Regions from separate parts of the Streptomyces sp. NBC_01224 genome, predicted to be linked through region 2. Evidence: riboswitches for the same ligand, from Rfam matches in the RefSeq annotation. Region 2 holds a riboswitch; the other holds the start of a gene.
The links. A riboswitch is a leader RNA that binds a small molecule or an ion and turns the genes downstream of it on or off. The one in region 2 is predicted to bind thiamine pyrophosphate.

Region 1: another riboswitch for thiamine pyrophosphate. It lies ahead of OG609_RS42020 (purine-cytosine permease family protein); the one in region 2 lies ahead of thiO (glycine oxidase ThiO).

What each region holds. Positions count from the first base shown of each region.
Region 1 covers NZ_CP108529.1:9,227,255-9,234,465, forward strand. Annotated here, with positions in the region: gene OG609_RS42005 (alpha/beta hydrolase) at 1-988, shown strand, start outside; gene OG609_RS42010 (hypothetical protein) at 1,205-1,465, shown strand; gene OG609_RS42015 (hypothetical protein) at 1,728-1,901, opposite strand; TPP riboswitch at 2,211-2,305, shown strand; gene OG609_RS42020 (purine-cytosine permease family protein) at 2,297-3,709, shown strand; gene thiM (hydroxyethylthiazole kinase) at 3,763-4,572, shown strand; gene thiE (thiamine phosphate synthase) at 4,569-5,246, shown strand; gene thiD (bifunctional hydroxymethylpyrimidine kinase/phosphomethylpyrimidine kinase) at 5,243-6,040, shown strand; gene OG609_RS42040 (ABC transporter ATP-binding protein) at 6,405-7,211, opposite strand, start outside.
Region 2 covers NZ_CP108529.1:6,668,102-6,675,312, forward strand. Annotated here, with positions in the region: gene thiO (glycine oxidase ThiO) at 1-986, opposite strand, end outside; TPP riboswitch at 983-1,097, opposite strand; gene OG609_RS30005 (NAD(P)/FAD-dependent oxidoreductase) at 1,236-2,489, shown strand; gene OG609_RS30010 (Rv2175c family DNA-binding protein) at 2,560-2,925, shown strand; gene thiE (thiamine phosphate synthase) at 3,030-3,683, shown strand; gene metF (methylenetetrahydrofolate reductase [NAD(P)H]) at 3,783-4,700, shown strand; gene OG609_RS30025 (hypothetical protein) at 4,751-5,659, shown strand; gene OG609_RS30030 (phytoene desaturase family protein) at 5,763-7,211, opposite strand, start outside.

The sequences.
Region 1 (7,211 bases), 2.6 Mb from region 2:
CCTTGCCGCGCTGCTGCTCACCCTGGCGTCGACCCCGTCGGCGCCAGCTACCGCGTCGACGGTGTCACCTGCCGGGCGAGCGGGCGGGTTCGGGCCCTCGTCCCGGGGTGCCGAGGTGGTCGCGGTCACCCAGGTCGCCGACCGGCAGGTCGACTTGTCGGTCCGTTCACCGGCCCTCGGCGGCCGGACGGTGAACGTTCGTCTGCTCACGCCCGATGGCTGGGATCCGGGCGACCGGAGCCGGCGCTGGCCGACCCTCTGGCTGCTGCACGGCTGCTGCGGGGACTACACGTCGTGGACCAGTCGGACCGACGTCGCGCGGACCGAAAGCCTGCGCGACGTCCTCGTGGTCATGCCGGAGGCCGGCTGGGACGGCTGGTACAGCGACTGGTGGAACTACGGCCAGGGCGGTGACCCGGCGTGGGAGACCTTCCACACCAAGGAGCTGCGCCTCCTCCTTGAGCACGACTGGGGCGCGAGCAGGAACCGCGTCGTGGCGGGACTTTCGATGGGTGGCCAGGGCGCCCTGCTGTATGCCGCCCGGCACCCCGGGATGTTCAAGGCGGCTGCGGCGTACTCCGGCTCTGTGCACCCGCTGCTCAACGACGAGTCGGTGAACCGCATCATGGGATTCTTCGCCGGTCAGGGCAATGACCCGCTGAGGGTCTGGGGCGACCCGGTTGCGCAACGTGACATCTGGGCGGACCACGACCCATTCCACCTGGCCAAGCGCCTCAAGTCGATCCCCGTCTACCTGTCCTGCGGCGACGGCACCACCGGCCCCTTGGACCCGCCGGGCACCTCGAGCGCGCTCGAGGCGGACTTCAACAGGCAGAACCAGGCCCTTGCGAGCGAGCTCGGACGCCAGGGTGCGAAGCGCGTGACCACTCACTTCTACGGACCGGGGACCCACGGCTGGCCGTACTGGCAGCGTGAGTTGCACTCCTCGCTACCGATGCTGCTCCACGCCCTGCGGGCCGACGGCTGAACGGTCATGTGCCGAGATCATCCGCCCGGGCATCCCCGCCGCGCCATGGCCAGCCGTGTCTGGGACGAGCCCCCGGCCGGCCAAGGGAGATCGTGGGATCGTCGCCGGTCACGGCGATCTCGTCTGCACGCTGCGCCAGTTCCACCACCGGCTCGCTCCGGGTGTCCCGCCCCCGAATCCGCACGTCGCCCCGCCTCCGCTGGAAAGATTCGGTCCATGAACGACATCACCCCTGCCCAGAGAGCCCGCGAGCTGCTTACCCAGGCATCCCAGCACCCGGTTGCCAGTCCTCAGCGCGACGCGCTGGTGGCAGAAGCCGCCGTGTGGGCACGGCTGGAGCACGCAGCCATCATGGAGCATCACACGGCCGTAGCGGTCGACATCGAGTCCGCCCTGGCCGCTTTCGCCGACCCCGTGCAGAAACTCGGCAGGGAGGTCGGCAACCTGACCGAGCACATCGAACTCAGCCAGAAGTGAGCGAGCACGCGGAGGGAGGGCATCGCGGTGGTCATGTGCTGCGATGACGCTGAGGCGCTGGGGCAGGCCGCGCGGCGAGCTGCCCTTCGAGACCGCTGAACGCCGACTCGGGGAAGGCTCCGTCCCCGTGCTGTGCACCGACGGCCTCCTCCAGGCACCGGACCGGGATATGGACGCCGGGCCCGACCAGCTGCCCCGTACCATGGCCGGCCCCGTACGATCGCTCGAGCAGCTCTGCGGTGCCGTGGCGACCACCCTGCTGTCAGGGCCCCGAACCGGTGACGCGGCCCCGCTCCTTGCCCGCCCCCGCGTTCTGGAAGCAGGACGGGCCGTCCACCGGGAGCTGCCGGTCGACCCCGCGCAGGTCGCCCGCGCGCGTATCTTCACCACCCGTCAGCTTGCCGACCGAAGGTCTGCAACCACCCGTCCTCACCACCGAACTGATGGTCAGTCAGTCAGCTGGCCGGCAAACGCCATCCGGCACGCGTGCGGCCCGCTCTCCCTGCGCATCCGCGAGGTCTCCGACGGCAGTCTCAGCGCCCCGCACCTGCGCTGCGCGCACCAGCGACGAGGGCGGCCGCGGACTGTTCCCGGTGGCCCGGCTCGCCTCCCGTTGGGGCGCCCGCTGCGACCGCGACGGCAAGACCATCCGGGCCGAGCAGCCCCTTGTTCCTGTCGGAGATCCTTTCGGAGTACCTGGTCCCGGCGATGTGAGGGCCGGAGCGATCGGGTTAGTCTGTCCGTCGTACCGGACACGGGGTGCCCCATCCGAGGGCTGAGATCACACCCGTCGAACCTGAACCAGTTCGTACTGGCGGAGGGATGTCTTCCATGCCTTTGGCGCATGTATCCGGCGGTCTGCCCGCCGACGGCCGGCAGACCGTCTTCGACGGACGGATGCCGGCGGCCCCCGGCGACCTCCGTGTCGAAGCGCACGGTATAGAGCCGGTCCCCGAGAGCAACCGCTACGGCGGTCCCGGGCGCCTGTTCACCGTATGGTTCGCTCCCAATCTGACCATGACCGGCGTGTTCACGGGCACCGTGGGCATCGCCCTCGGCCTGGACTTCGCAGCCGCGCTCACCGCCGTCGTGCTGGGCACCGTCCTCGGCGCGGTGCCCACCGCCTACCTGGGCACCTGGGGGAGCCAGACCGGTGCCGGGCAGCTGCCGCTGGCCCGGCTGGCCTTCGGCCGCGGCGTGGCGGTGCCCGGCATCCTGCAGTGGCTGTCCTCGGTCGCCTGGGACGCGCTGATCGGGCTGTTCGGCGGGGACGCGCTCGCGCGGCTGTGCGGCTGGCCGTTCTGGCTCGGTGTCCTGGTCATGCTGGTGGCCCAGGGCGTCCTCGGCGTGCTGGGCTACGAGGCCATCCACCGGCTTCAGATCGTCATGACCTTCGTGCTCGCGGCCGCATTCGCGCTGATCGCCTGGCGGCTGCTCGACGGTGTCCACCCCGCCGGCAGCGGCAGCGGCACCGCGCACGGCGCCGACCAGGTCGGCGCGTTCGTCCTGACCAGTACCATCGCGCTGAGTCTGACCCTGTCCTGGGCTCCATACGCCAGCGACTTCAGCCGCTACCTGCCGCGCACCACCTCGCGCCCACGCATGTTCTGGTGCACGCTGCTCGGCCTTGTGGCGTCCTTCGTGGCCGTCCAGACACTCGGCCTGTGGGGTGCCTCGGTGCTGACCGACCAGACCGCCGCGGGTGTGGACGAGCTGCTGGGCGGCGGGGCGCTGGGCGCGTTCGGGCTGCTCGCCGTGGCGCTGGCGGCCCTCAGCAGCAACGCCATGAACGACTACAGCGGTTCCTTGGCGCTGCAGACCGTGGGAGTGCGCCTTCCGCGCCCGGCGGCGGCCGCCCTCGCCGCCGTGCTCGGCTTCCCTCTGGTGCTGTGGATGCACGCTGCCGACACCACGGCCCGCTTCCAGAACGTGCTGCTGTTCGTCGGCTACTGGATTCCCGGTTTCGTGGCGATCATCGTCGTCGACTGGCTCGCCCGGGCCCGGGCGAGGGGCGGCGCCGCGATCGACCTCGCCGCCGAGACCGCCCGGGCACAACCCGGATGGCCCCCGTTGCTGGCGTTCGTCGTCGCCTTCGCCGCCGCCGTACCGTTCATGGACACCAGTCTGTACGTGGGCCCGGTGTCGGCCGCCCTGCACGGCGCCGACCTCTCGTACTACGTGGCGTTCCTCGTGGCCCTGGCGGTATACGCCCCGCTGCGGCTGCGTCACCGACCGCAGGACTGACCGCCGTCCCCCGGCGTCCCGACACCATCCCCTCCCGCACGGAGCGAATCCGAATGCCCTCGACATCTGCCGATCCCGCCGTCTTCGTCCCACAGGCCCTCGCACGCGTGCGGGCGGACTCCCCGTTGGTGCAGTGCCTGACCAACTCGGTGGTCACTGGATTCACCGCCAACGTCCTGCTGGCGCTGGGCGCTTCACCGGCCATGGTCGACATTCCCGAAGAGGCCGGCCCGTTCGCCCGGATCGCCTCAGGCGTCCTGGTCAATCTCGGCACCCCGCACGCGGAGCAGCGCTCCGCCATGGTCGAGGCCGCGCGGGCAGCGGCTTCGGCCGGTACGCCGTGGGTGCTCGACCCGGTGGCGGTCGGCGCCCTGCCGGTACGCACCGCGCTGGCACGAGAGCTCCTGAAGCTGCGGCCGGCTGTGATCCGGGGCAACGCGTCCGAGATCATCGCGCTCGCGGGCGCGGGCGATGGCGGTCGCGGCGTGGATTCCTCCCACGGCGTCGAGGCCGCCGAGGAATCAGCACGCGCGCTGGCCCGTACGACCGACTGCGTGGTCGCCGTGTCGGGGCCCGTCGACTTCGTCACCGACGGGGTGCGCTGTGCCCGGATCGCCCATGGGGATGCCCTGTTGACCCGGGTGACAGGTGGCGGCTGTGCGCTGGGTGCGGTGATGGCGGCCTTCGCGGCGGTCGACGAGGACCGGTTCGCCGCGACGGTGGCCGCCGTGGCCGTGTACACGGTCGCCGCCGAGCTCGCCGCGAAGGAGGCCTGCGGGTCCGGCAGTTTCGCCGTCTCGTTCCTGGACGCGCTCGCCGCGCTGGAGGAATCCGACCTCGCCGAGCCGGCGGTGCTCTCGTGACCGTGACACCGGTGGATCTGTCGGTCTACCTGGTCACGGACGCAGCCCAGTGCGCGGCCCGCGGCCGGAGCGTGGCCGAGACCGTCGCCCTGGCGGTGGCCGGAGGCGTCACCGCCGTGCAGATCCGGGAGAAGCACGCCGCCGGGAGGGCGTTCCTGCGTACGGTTCTGGAGGTGGCCGCGGTCGTCCCCGAACGGGTGGCGCTGATCGTCAACGACCGTGTGGACGTGTTCCTGGCGGCCCGGGCAGCCGGGGCGCGCGTCACCGGGGTCCACGTCGGCCAGTCGGATCTGCCGCCGGCCGCGGTACGCGAACTGATCGGTGAGCACGCGGTCCTGGGCCTGAGTGCCGCCACCCCCGACGAGTTGCGCGCCGCCGCCGGGGATCCGGCACGCGTCCACCACATCGGCATCGGCGCGCTGCACGCGACCCGGACCAAGGCGGATGCCCCGGCCGCACTCGGCCATGCCGGTTTCGCCCGCCTCGCCCGGCTCAGTGACCTGCCGGCCGTGGCCATCGGCGGCGTCACCCCGGCCGACCTGCCACGCCTGCGAGATGCCGGGGCGATGGGTGCCGCCGCCGTCTCCGGCATCTGCGCCGCCGAGGACCCCCGAACAGCGGCCCGCGCATACGCCCGGGCATGGACCTGCAACCGAGAGGAGAGCCACGCATGACCGCGCCGCCCCGCGTGCTGACGATCGCCGGATCCGACTCCGGCGGAGGAGCCGGAATCCAGGCCGACCTGAAGACCATGCTGGCGCTCGGCGCCCACGGAATGAGCGTGCTCACGGCGGTCACGGCACAGAACTCCCTGGGCGTGCAGGGCGCATGGGAACTCCCCGTGGAGGCGGTGCGCGCGCAGTACCGCAGTGTCGTGGACGACATCGGTGTCCAGGCGGTCAAGACGGGGATGCTCTCCTCGCCCGAGCTGGTCACGGTGGTCGCCGAGCTCTTGTCGGACGTGGCGGCCCCGGTCGTCGTGGACCCGGTGAGCGTGTCCAAGCACGGCGACAAGCTGCTGGCCGATGACGCGCTGGATGCCGTACGGACCGCGCTGCTGCCGGTCGCGACGGTGGCCACGCCGAATCTCGACGAGGTCGCGCAGCTCACCGGCATCACGGTGACGGACGAAGCAGGCATGCGCCGTGCCGCCGCGCGGCTGCTCACGTACGGGCCCCGCTGGGTGGTGGTGAAGGGCGGACACCTGCAGGGCGAGGCGGCGGACCTGCTGACGGACGGCGAGGAGGAGCACTGGCTGCGCGCCCTGCGGCACGACAACCGCCACACCCACGGCACGGGCTGCACGCTCGCCTCGGCCATCGCGGTAGGCCTGGCGCAGGGCCACCCGGTACCGGATGCGGTACGCCGGGCCAAGGACTACGTCACCGTGGCGATCGCGGCGGGGTTCGCGCTGGGGGCCGGCATCGGGCCGGTGGACCACGGCTGGCGGATCCACGGGCGCGCCTGAGCCAGTGGATGAGTCCCGCACCGCCGGGCCGCGACATGGGCCCCGCCGGGCGGTGCCTGTGTGGAGACGTTCCTGGCTGTGGTCCTGCTCCGTGCCGGATTCCTCGTCACGAAAGCGCCGGCATCAGGGCTGTCCGGCGCGTCCGTTTTGACTCCCTCTTCGTCGGGCCTTGCAGCGCTGCCTGTGCGGGGTCACTTCATGAAGCGTGGCGGCCCGTCGGCGCCGGCCGGGCATGAGGGTCGAACCGCCCGGGCCGGCAGCAGCGGCACCGGGCCGGGGTAACCCCCACGAACCAGGCAGAACCGTGCGACCAGTACGGACGAGGGTGTCGGCACGCGCGGGGCCACACCCGCAGGGCTCGCGTTCAGTGCAGGTCGGCCCGCGCGGGGGTGTCGTCGAGGAAGCCGCCCGACTGGTGCTGCCACAGCTTCGCGTAGGCGCCGTCCGACGCGAGCAACTCCTGGTGCGTGCCCTGCTCGACGATCCGTCCGCGGTCGAGGACGACGAGCCGGTCCATGGTGGCGACCGTGCTCAGGCGGTGCGCCACCACGAGCGCCGTCCGCCCCTCCATGAGCCGCCACAGCGCCTCCTGGACGAGGATCTCGCTCTCGGAGTCCAGGGCGCTGGTCGCCTCGTCGAGCAGCAGGATCGGCGCGTCGCGAAGGATCGCCCTGGCGAGGGCTACCCGCTGGCGCTGTCCGCCGGACAGCTTGACACCGCGCTCGCCCACCATGGTGTCGAAGCCGTCCGGCAGCGCGTCGGCGAACTCCGTGACATGCGCCGCCTCGGCCGCGCGGCGGATCTCGGCGTCGGTGGCGTCCGGCCGGGCGAACGTGATGTTGTCCCGCAGCGTGCGGTGGAACATCGCCGGGTCCTGCGGCACGTAGGCGATCAGGCTGCGCAGGTCGGCCTGGCGCAGCGCACTGATGTCCTGACCCCCGATCAGGATCCGGCCGGCGTCGATGTCCGTCATCCGCAGCAGCAGCCGGCTGAGCGTGGTCTTGCCCCCGCCGGACCGGCCGACGAGGCCGATTTTCGCCCCGCTGGGCACAGCCAGGTCGAGGCCCTCGAAGAGCGGCTCGGCGCCTGCATGGGCGAAGGTCACGTGCTCGAAGTGGACGTCGGCGGCCCGGGACAGCAGCGGCTGCGGCGATGCCGGGTCGAGAACGGT
Region 2 (7,211 bases):
GGGGCGTTGTCGGGGGAGGTGGGGCGCAGGCCGGCCCGGGTCTCGGTGAGCGGGAGCTCGGTGATGCCGGGCACCAGCTCGTGGGCGTCCCGCAGCAGCTCGTAGACGCCGCCCGCGGTGACGGTGGTGTCCCAGCCCATCTCCTCGCTGGTGGCGCCGACGACCAGTTCGCCGTTCTCGCGCGGTACGAGATAGACGTGGCTTCCCCGGACCACGGCCCGGACCGTCCGGGTGAGGAACGGTGCGTACGTGGCGGGCACGGTCAGCCGCAGCACCTGCCCCTTCACCGGCCGGACCGGCGGCACGACCCCGTCCGGCAGCCCCGGGAGCCGGCCGCTGAGGCTGCCCGCGGCGAGCACGACCTGGTCGGCGGCGAGCTCCGTACCCCCGCAGAGCACGGCTCCGGCGGCCCGGTCGCGTATCACCGCCAGGCGCTCCGCCCATCCGCGGTGGAAGACCACCCCGGCCCGCTCGCAGGCGGTCAGCAGTGCGGCGGCCAGCCGGCGGGGATCGATCTGGTGGTCGCCGTCGACCCGCAGACCGCCGCGGACGCCCGGCGCGAGCATCGGCTCCAGGCGGCGGCATTCGCGGCCGGTGAGCCACTCCGACTCCAGGCCCGAACGCTGCTGCAGGGCGTGCAGTTCCCGCAGATGGGCACGGTCGTCGGAGTCCAGCGCGACGGCCAGGGTGCCGCAGGCGCGGAAGCCGGTCTCCTGTCCGCTCGCCGCCTCCAGCTCGGCCGCGAAGGCCGGATAGCGGGCGGCCGAGGCGACATTGAGGCCCAGCAGCATCTGTTCGCCGTAGTGGAGTTCGGTGACGGCGGCCAGCATGCCGGCCGCCACCCGGGCGGCTCCGCCACCCGGTTCGGGATCGACGACCGCGGTGCGCAGTCCGCGTTGCGCGGCCCGCCAGGCGGTCACCAGACCGATGATCCCGCCCCCGATGACAAGGACGTCGGATCCGTTTCCGTTCCGAGAGGAACGCATGGGTCCCCAACCCTTCCCTTCGCCGGCATGACCCGGATCAGGTTCGTACGGTCGAAGGCCGCCCCAGCCTCCCTCTCAGCCCGGTGCGTCCGGGCTCCCGCGAGTGTTTTACGTTGGCCACCCTAAACCGTTTTTGGGCGGTGAGCAGGAACGGGTCCTGCCCCACCGGCACGCCCCGAACGGTCTTGGGCGCACTGGCCGAAGAGCTCCCCCTTTCCTGACGATCCGTCAGTTGTTTAAGGTGTACAGGTGAGCGAGCAGCAGCAGTCAGAGCGGCCGGACCGGCAGGCAGGGCGCCGCGTCGTCATCGTCGGCGCGGGCATGGCCGGCGTGCAGACGGCGGTGGCCCTGCGGGAACAGGGCTTCACCGGCTCCGTCGCCCTGATCGGCGCCGAACCGCACCAGCCCTACGACCGGCCCCCGCTGTCCAAGGCGGTACTGCTCGGCAAGGCCGAGGACTCCGCCTTCGACGTCGACTTCGGGGCGCTGGACATCGATCTGCAGCTGGGCCGCGAAGTCACCGGTGTGCGGCCGGGCGCGCATGAGCTGGACACCCCGTCAGGACCTGTTGCATACGACGTCCTGGTGATCGCGACCGGCGCCGAACCGGTTGTCCTGCCCGGTGCCGAGGGCGTTCCCGGCGTCCATCTGCTGCGCACCCTCGACGACGCGGCACGGCTGCGGCCCGTACTCGACGGGCAGCACGGCGTCGTGGTCGTCGGCGCGGGCTGGATCGGCGCCGAGTTCGCCACCGCGGCCCGCGCCTCGGGCTGTGAGGTCACCGTCGTCGAGGCCGCCGACCGGCCCCTCGCGGGCGCCATGCCCGCCGAGGTCGCCGCCCCGATGACCGCCTGGTACGCCGAGAGCGGCGCCGAACTCCTCACCGGAGCCCGGGTCGCCCGCATCGAACCCGGCCGGGTGATCCTCGCGGACGGCCGCACGATCCCGGCCGGAGCGGTCGTCGTCGGAATCGGCGCACGGCCCGCCACCGGCTGGCTGGCCGGCTCCGGCATCGCGCTCGGCCCCGACGGATCGGTGACCGCCGACGGGGCGCTGCGCACCTCGCTCCCCGATGTGTACGCGGTCGGTGACTGCGCCTCGTTCCCCTCCTTGCGGTACGGCGAACGCCTTCTCATCCACCACTGGGACAACGCCCTCCAGGGCCCTCGGACCGCCGCCGCCAACATCATCGGGGCGGGGGCCGAGAACGGCCCGGCGCTGCAGACGTACGACCCCGTGCCGTACTTCTGGTCCGAGCAGTTCGACCGGTTCGTGCAGTACGCGGGCCACCACGGGAGCGCCGACACCCTGCTGTGGCGCGGCGATCCGGCCGGTCCCTCCTGGTCGGTGTGCTGGCTGCGAGGCGGCGTCCTGGTCGCGGTCCTCGCCGTCGGCCGGCCACGCGATCTGGCGCAGGGGCGCAAGCTCATCGAGGCGGGGGCACATCTCGATCCGGCACGGGCCGCCGACCCCTCCGTACCGCTGAAGTCGGCAACCCTCTGACGGCGTACCCAGACCCCCGTACGGTCGGCCTGGCTACCGACTGTCGGTCCGGGATGGCACGCTTGTCCCTGTGACCGAGATTGACGCAAAGATCGATGCTCTCGTCCCCGCCTGGCTCCACCTTCCCGACATCGCCGAAATGCTCGATGTCGAGGTGACGCGCGTGCGGCAGCTGGTCAAGGAGGGCCAGCTCATCGCCGTACGACGTGGTGAGAACCGGACGCTTCAGGTGCCTGCCGCCTTCATCGACGGCAACAAGGTGGTCAAGGGTCTCTCCGGAACCCTGACGCTCCTGAGGGATGACGGCTACACCGACGAAGAGATGCTGGAATGGCTCTTCACCCCCGACCCGACCCTGCCGGGCACCCCTGCCCAGGCGCTGAGCGAGAATCGCGGCACGGAGGTGAAGCGCCGCGCCCAGGCGCTCGCCGTCTGACCGCAGTCCGTATGTGAGGGGCGGGCCGCGCAGCAGTGCGCGGCCCGCACCCCCGCGCCGTACCGATAACCGCTCCGCAACGCTCTCCAGGGGGGAAGCGCACCATGTCCACGCCTCGCGCGCTGCTGTCCGACGCCCGGCTCTATCTGTGCACGGACGCCCGCAGGCGCCAAGGTGACCTCCCCGCGTTCCTCGACGCCGTCCTTTCCGGCGGTGTGGACATCGTCCAGCTGCGCGACAAGGGCATGGAAGCGGCCGAGGAGCTCGAACACCTGGCGGTCTTCGCCGAAGCCTGCAGGCGCCACGGCAAGCTCCTCGCGGTGAACGACCGGGCCGATGTCGCCCACGCCATCGGCTCCCACGTGCTGCACCTCGGCCAGGGCGACCTGCCGGTCTCCGCCGCCCGCGCCATCATCGGCGAGGACGTGGTGATCGGCCGCTCCACCCACGCCGAGTCCGAGGTCGACGCGGCCGTCGCCGAGCCCGGGGTGGACTACTTCTGCACCGGCCCCTGCTGGCCCACCCCGACCAAGCCCGGCCGGCACGCCCCGGGCCTGGACCTCGTGCGGTACGCCGCCTCGCTCGACCAGTGGCGTCCGTGGTTCGCCATCGGCGGGATCGACGCGGGCAATCTCGACGAGGTGCTGGACGCCGGAGCGCGCCGGGTGGTCGTCGTACGGGCGATCACCGAGGCAGCCGACCCGGGCGCCGCCACCGCCGAGCTGGCCAAGCGAATCCGGGTGCGCACCGGAGTGTGATCCGGCCAGATGTCCGAAGGGTGGACAAACAACCAGTCAATTCGGGCAATTACCGCTGGTCTGGTCCTGTGACTGTCGCGCGCTGGTTAACCTGCCCGTATGGCCCTTGGCACACCTTCTACCAGGACAGATCACGCACGCACGGTGCGTGAGTTCCTCGCGACCGGCAAGACTTCGTATTCGTTCGAGTTCTGGGCACCCAAGACCGAGAAGGGTGAGCGGAACCTCTGGAATGCGCTGCGCCGCGTCGAGGCGGTGGGGCCGAGCTTCGTCTCCGTGACCTACGGGGCCGGTGGCTCCACCCGAGCCGGGACAGTCAAGGCCACCCAGCAGATCGCCGCCGATTCCACCCTCACCCCGGTCGCGCACCTCACGGCGGTCAACCACTCCGTCGCCGAGCTGCGCAACATGATCGGGCAGTACGCCGACGCCGGAATCCGGAACATCCTCGCCGTGCGCGGAGACCCGCCCGGCGACCCGATGGGCGAGTGGGTCGAGCACCCGCAGGGTGTGCGGTACGCGGCCGATCTCGTCCGGCTCATCAAGGAATCCGGCGATTTCTGCGTCGGCGTCGCGGCATTTCCCGAGATGCATCCGCGTTCGACCGACTGGGACACCGACACCCGGCATTTCGTGGACAAGTGCCGCGCCGGTGCCGACTATGCGATCACCCAGATGTTCTTCAATCCGGAGGACTATTTGCGGATGCGTGACCGTGTGGTCGCTGCGGGTTGCGAAACGCCGATCATCCCCGAGGTCATGCCGCTGACCAGCGTCAAGCAGTTGGACCGGTTTGCGCAGCTCAGCAACGCGTCTTTCCCTTCCGCACTGAAAGAACGCATCCTCGCCGCCAAGGACGATCCCGCCGCTGTACGCTCCATTGGCATCGACTTCGCAACGCAGTTCTGCGCGAAGCTGCGATCCGAGGGTGTGCCCGGACTGCACTTCATTACGCTCAACAACTCGACGGCGACGCTCGAAATCTACGAGAATCTCGGACTGCACAAGCAGTCGTGACCGGCCGTACCCGCCACGACCCGGGGCGGTGGCCGTAGGAGGGGGCGGGCATGGGCTGGACAGTCCTCTACATCGCGTTCGGAATCGTCGCGCTGTGGCTGCTCGGCGAGGTGCTCCTGCAGTACAAGGCGCGCCTTCGCTGGCGTCTGCTCGCCTTCGGAGGCTTCGGCTGTGTGGTCGTCGGCGTACTGATGCCGTCCGTGTTCGTCATCGCCGTCGGCGCGATCGCGTTCGCAACCGGTCAGACGTACGTCACGCTGTCCTTCAGGCGCGGCTTCTCGACCGGCTGGGCGATAGGGGGCAGCCCCGGCGCGAGCCGTCGCCGCCGGGGCGGGGGCGACCGGGGCAGCCGCGAGCCCAAGCTCGAGGTGTCGGACCTGGAGATGGAGTACGACGAGCAGGTCCCGCAGCGGGCGGACGCCGCGGCACCGGGGGCTGCGGTCTACGAGCCGGAGCCGCTGCCGGACGACACCGGGCAGTACGGCATCTACAGCGATCACCCGCAGTCACAGCAGGGACAGAACCAGGGCCGGCAGCCCGAGCAGCAGTCCCAGTACGCGGCGTACGACCCCTTCGCCGACCACTCCACGTACGCGGCGCCGGGCCAGGAGCCGTACGAGGGTCAGGACTCGTCCGCCGGGCAGTACGACTACGGCACGGGCCAGCAGCAGTACGCCGCATACTCCGACCCGTACATCGGGACCGGCACCACCGGCGGCTCCGCGCAGTACACCTCGTACGACAGCTACGGCAACGACAGCTACGGCGGCCAGCAGCAGTACGCCGCCGATCCGTACGCCCAGCAGTACGCCCCCGAGACCCCGCCCGGCGGTGTCTGGGTGCCGCAGCAGCGCGAGGGCGAGCAGTACCCGTCCGCACCTCCGGAGCAGCCGGCACAGCCTGCCCCGTACCCGAACGGCTACGACACCGGCCACAACGAGCAGCAGTACCGCTACTGACCACGGACCGGCAGGAGCAGGGTGCCGCGGAAGTGACCGAGGGCAGGGCGGCGATCGGACCTGCCCGGCACCCGGGTGGCGCCGCCGACCGGCGGCCTCTCCCTCATTGGGAGCCCCGGAACCCGTCCCCCTCCACGATCAGCCCGGCGACCAGCGCCCCCGACATCCCCGCATGGGCGAGCCCGCCACCCGGATGCGACCAGCCGCCCGCGACGTAGAGCCCCGGCAGCCGGGTGCGATTGCCCGGGTGCAGATACGCGCCCCCCGCCCCGGCCAGCGCGGGCGCGGGCACCGAGCCGCCCTCGGCGCCGGTGTCGGCCGCCGTCTCGGCCGGGGTCCGCACCTCGGCGTGGAGCAGCCGCTCCCGTATGCCGGGCACGGCCTCGCCGGCCGCTTCGATCAGTGCGTCGGCGCACCGCTCGCGCAGCGCCGCGTCCGTCCAGTCCACCGCGCCGTGCGGGGCGACCGTCGCCATCAGCGTCACTGCCTCGTGCGCGTCGTCGGGGCGGGTCGACGGGTCGTCCGGGCGCAGTACCGTCACCGTGGGACGGTCGGCGAGCCTTCCGCCGAACACCGCCTCGCGCTCCGCCCCCCCGTCCGCCGGGTGCACCACGGTCCGGTGCACGGCATCCGCGGGCCGGGCGCCGCGCAGCGACAGCAGGACCAGGAACCGGCCCGGCACCACTCCCTGCCTCGGCTGCACCGCGACATCGCCGTCCCGCCACAGCTCCTGACCGGGCACCAGGCCCGGATTCGGACGGGCCCCCAGCACCACATGGCCGGCCTCGGCAACCGTCCCGTCCAGGAGCTCGACGCCCGCCGCCCGGCCGTCCTTCTCGACGACCCGGGCCACCTCGCCGCCGAAGACGAACTCCACCTTCCGGGCCAGACACCGCTCGTACACCGCCTGCGCCAGGGCCCGGATCCCGCCGGAGACGTACCAGCTGCCGAAGGTCTCCTCCATGTACGGCAGCAGGGCGGCCGCCGCCGGGGCGCGCAGCGGGTCGAGCCCGTACGACAGGGCGTACCCGTCGAACAGGGCGGCCAGCCGGGGGTCCGAGAGCTCCCACGCGCCGACCTCCGTCACTGTGCCCGCCTGACGGGCCGAGCGCAGCAGCCGGCGCTGCCGGAGCGCGGGATACGGATCACGGCTGAGCACCTGCCAGTCGGAGCGCAACGGCTCCTCCAGCAGCGGACGCCGGGACCGGTCCCAGGCATCGCGCGCCCGGTCGAGGAACTCGCCCCAGGCCGCGCCCGCGCCGCCCCCGAGCGCGGTGTCCAGGGCGGCGACCACCCCGGCCCGTGAGGCATTCGGCAGCGAGACCGCGGTGCCGTCCGCGAAGATGTGGCGGCTCGCCGGATCGACCTGGGTCATGTTGACGCACCGTTCCAGCGGCTCCTTGCCCGTCTTCACGAACAAGTCGCGGTAGACAGCGGGCAGATGCAGCAGCGCGGGACCGGTGTCGAAGGCGAAGCCCTCATGGGCATACCGGCCGACCGAGCCGCCGAAGGTCTCCGACCGCTCGTACACCGTCACCCGGTGGCCTGCCAC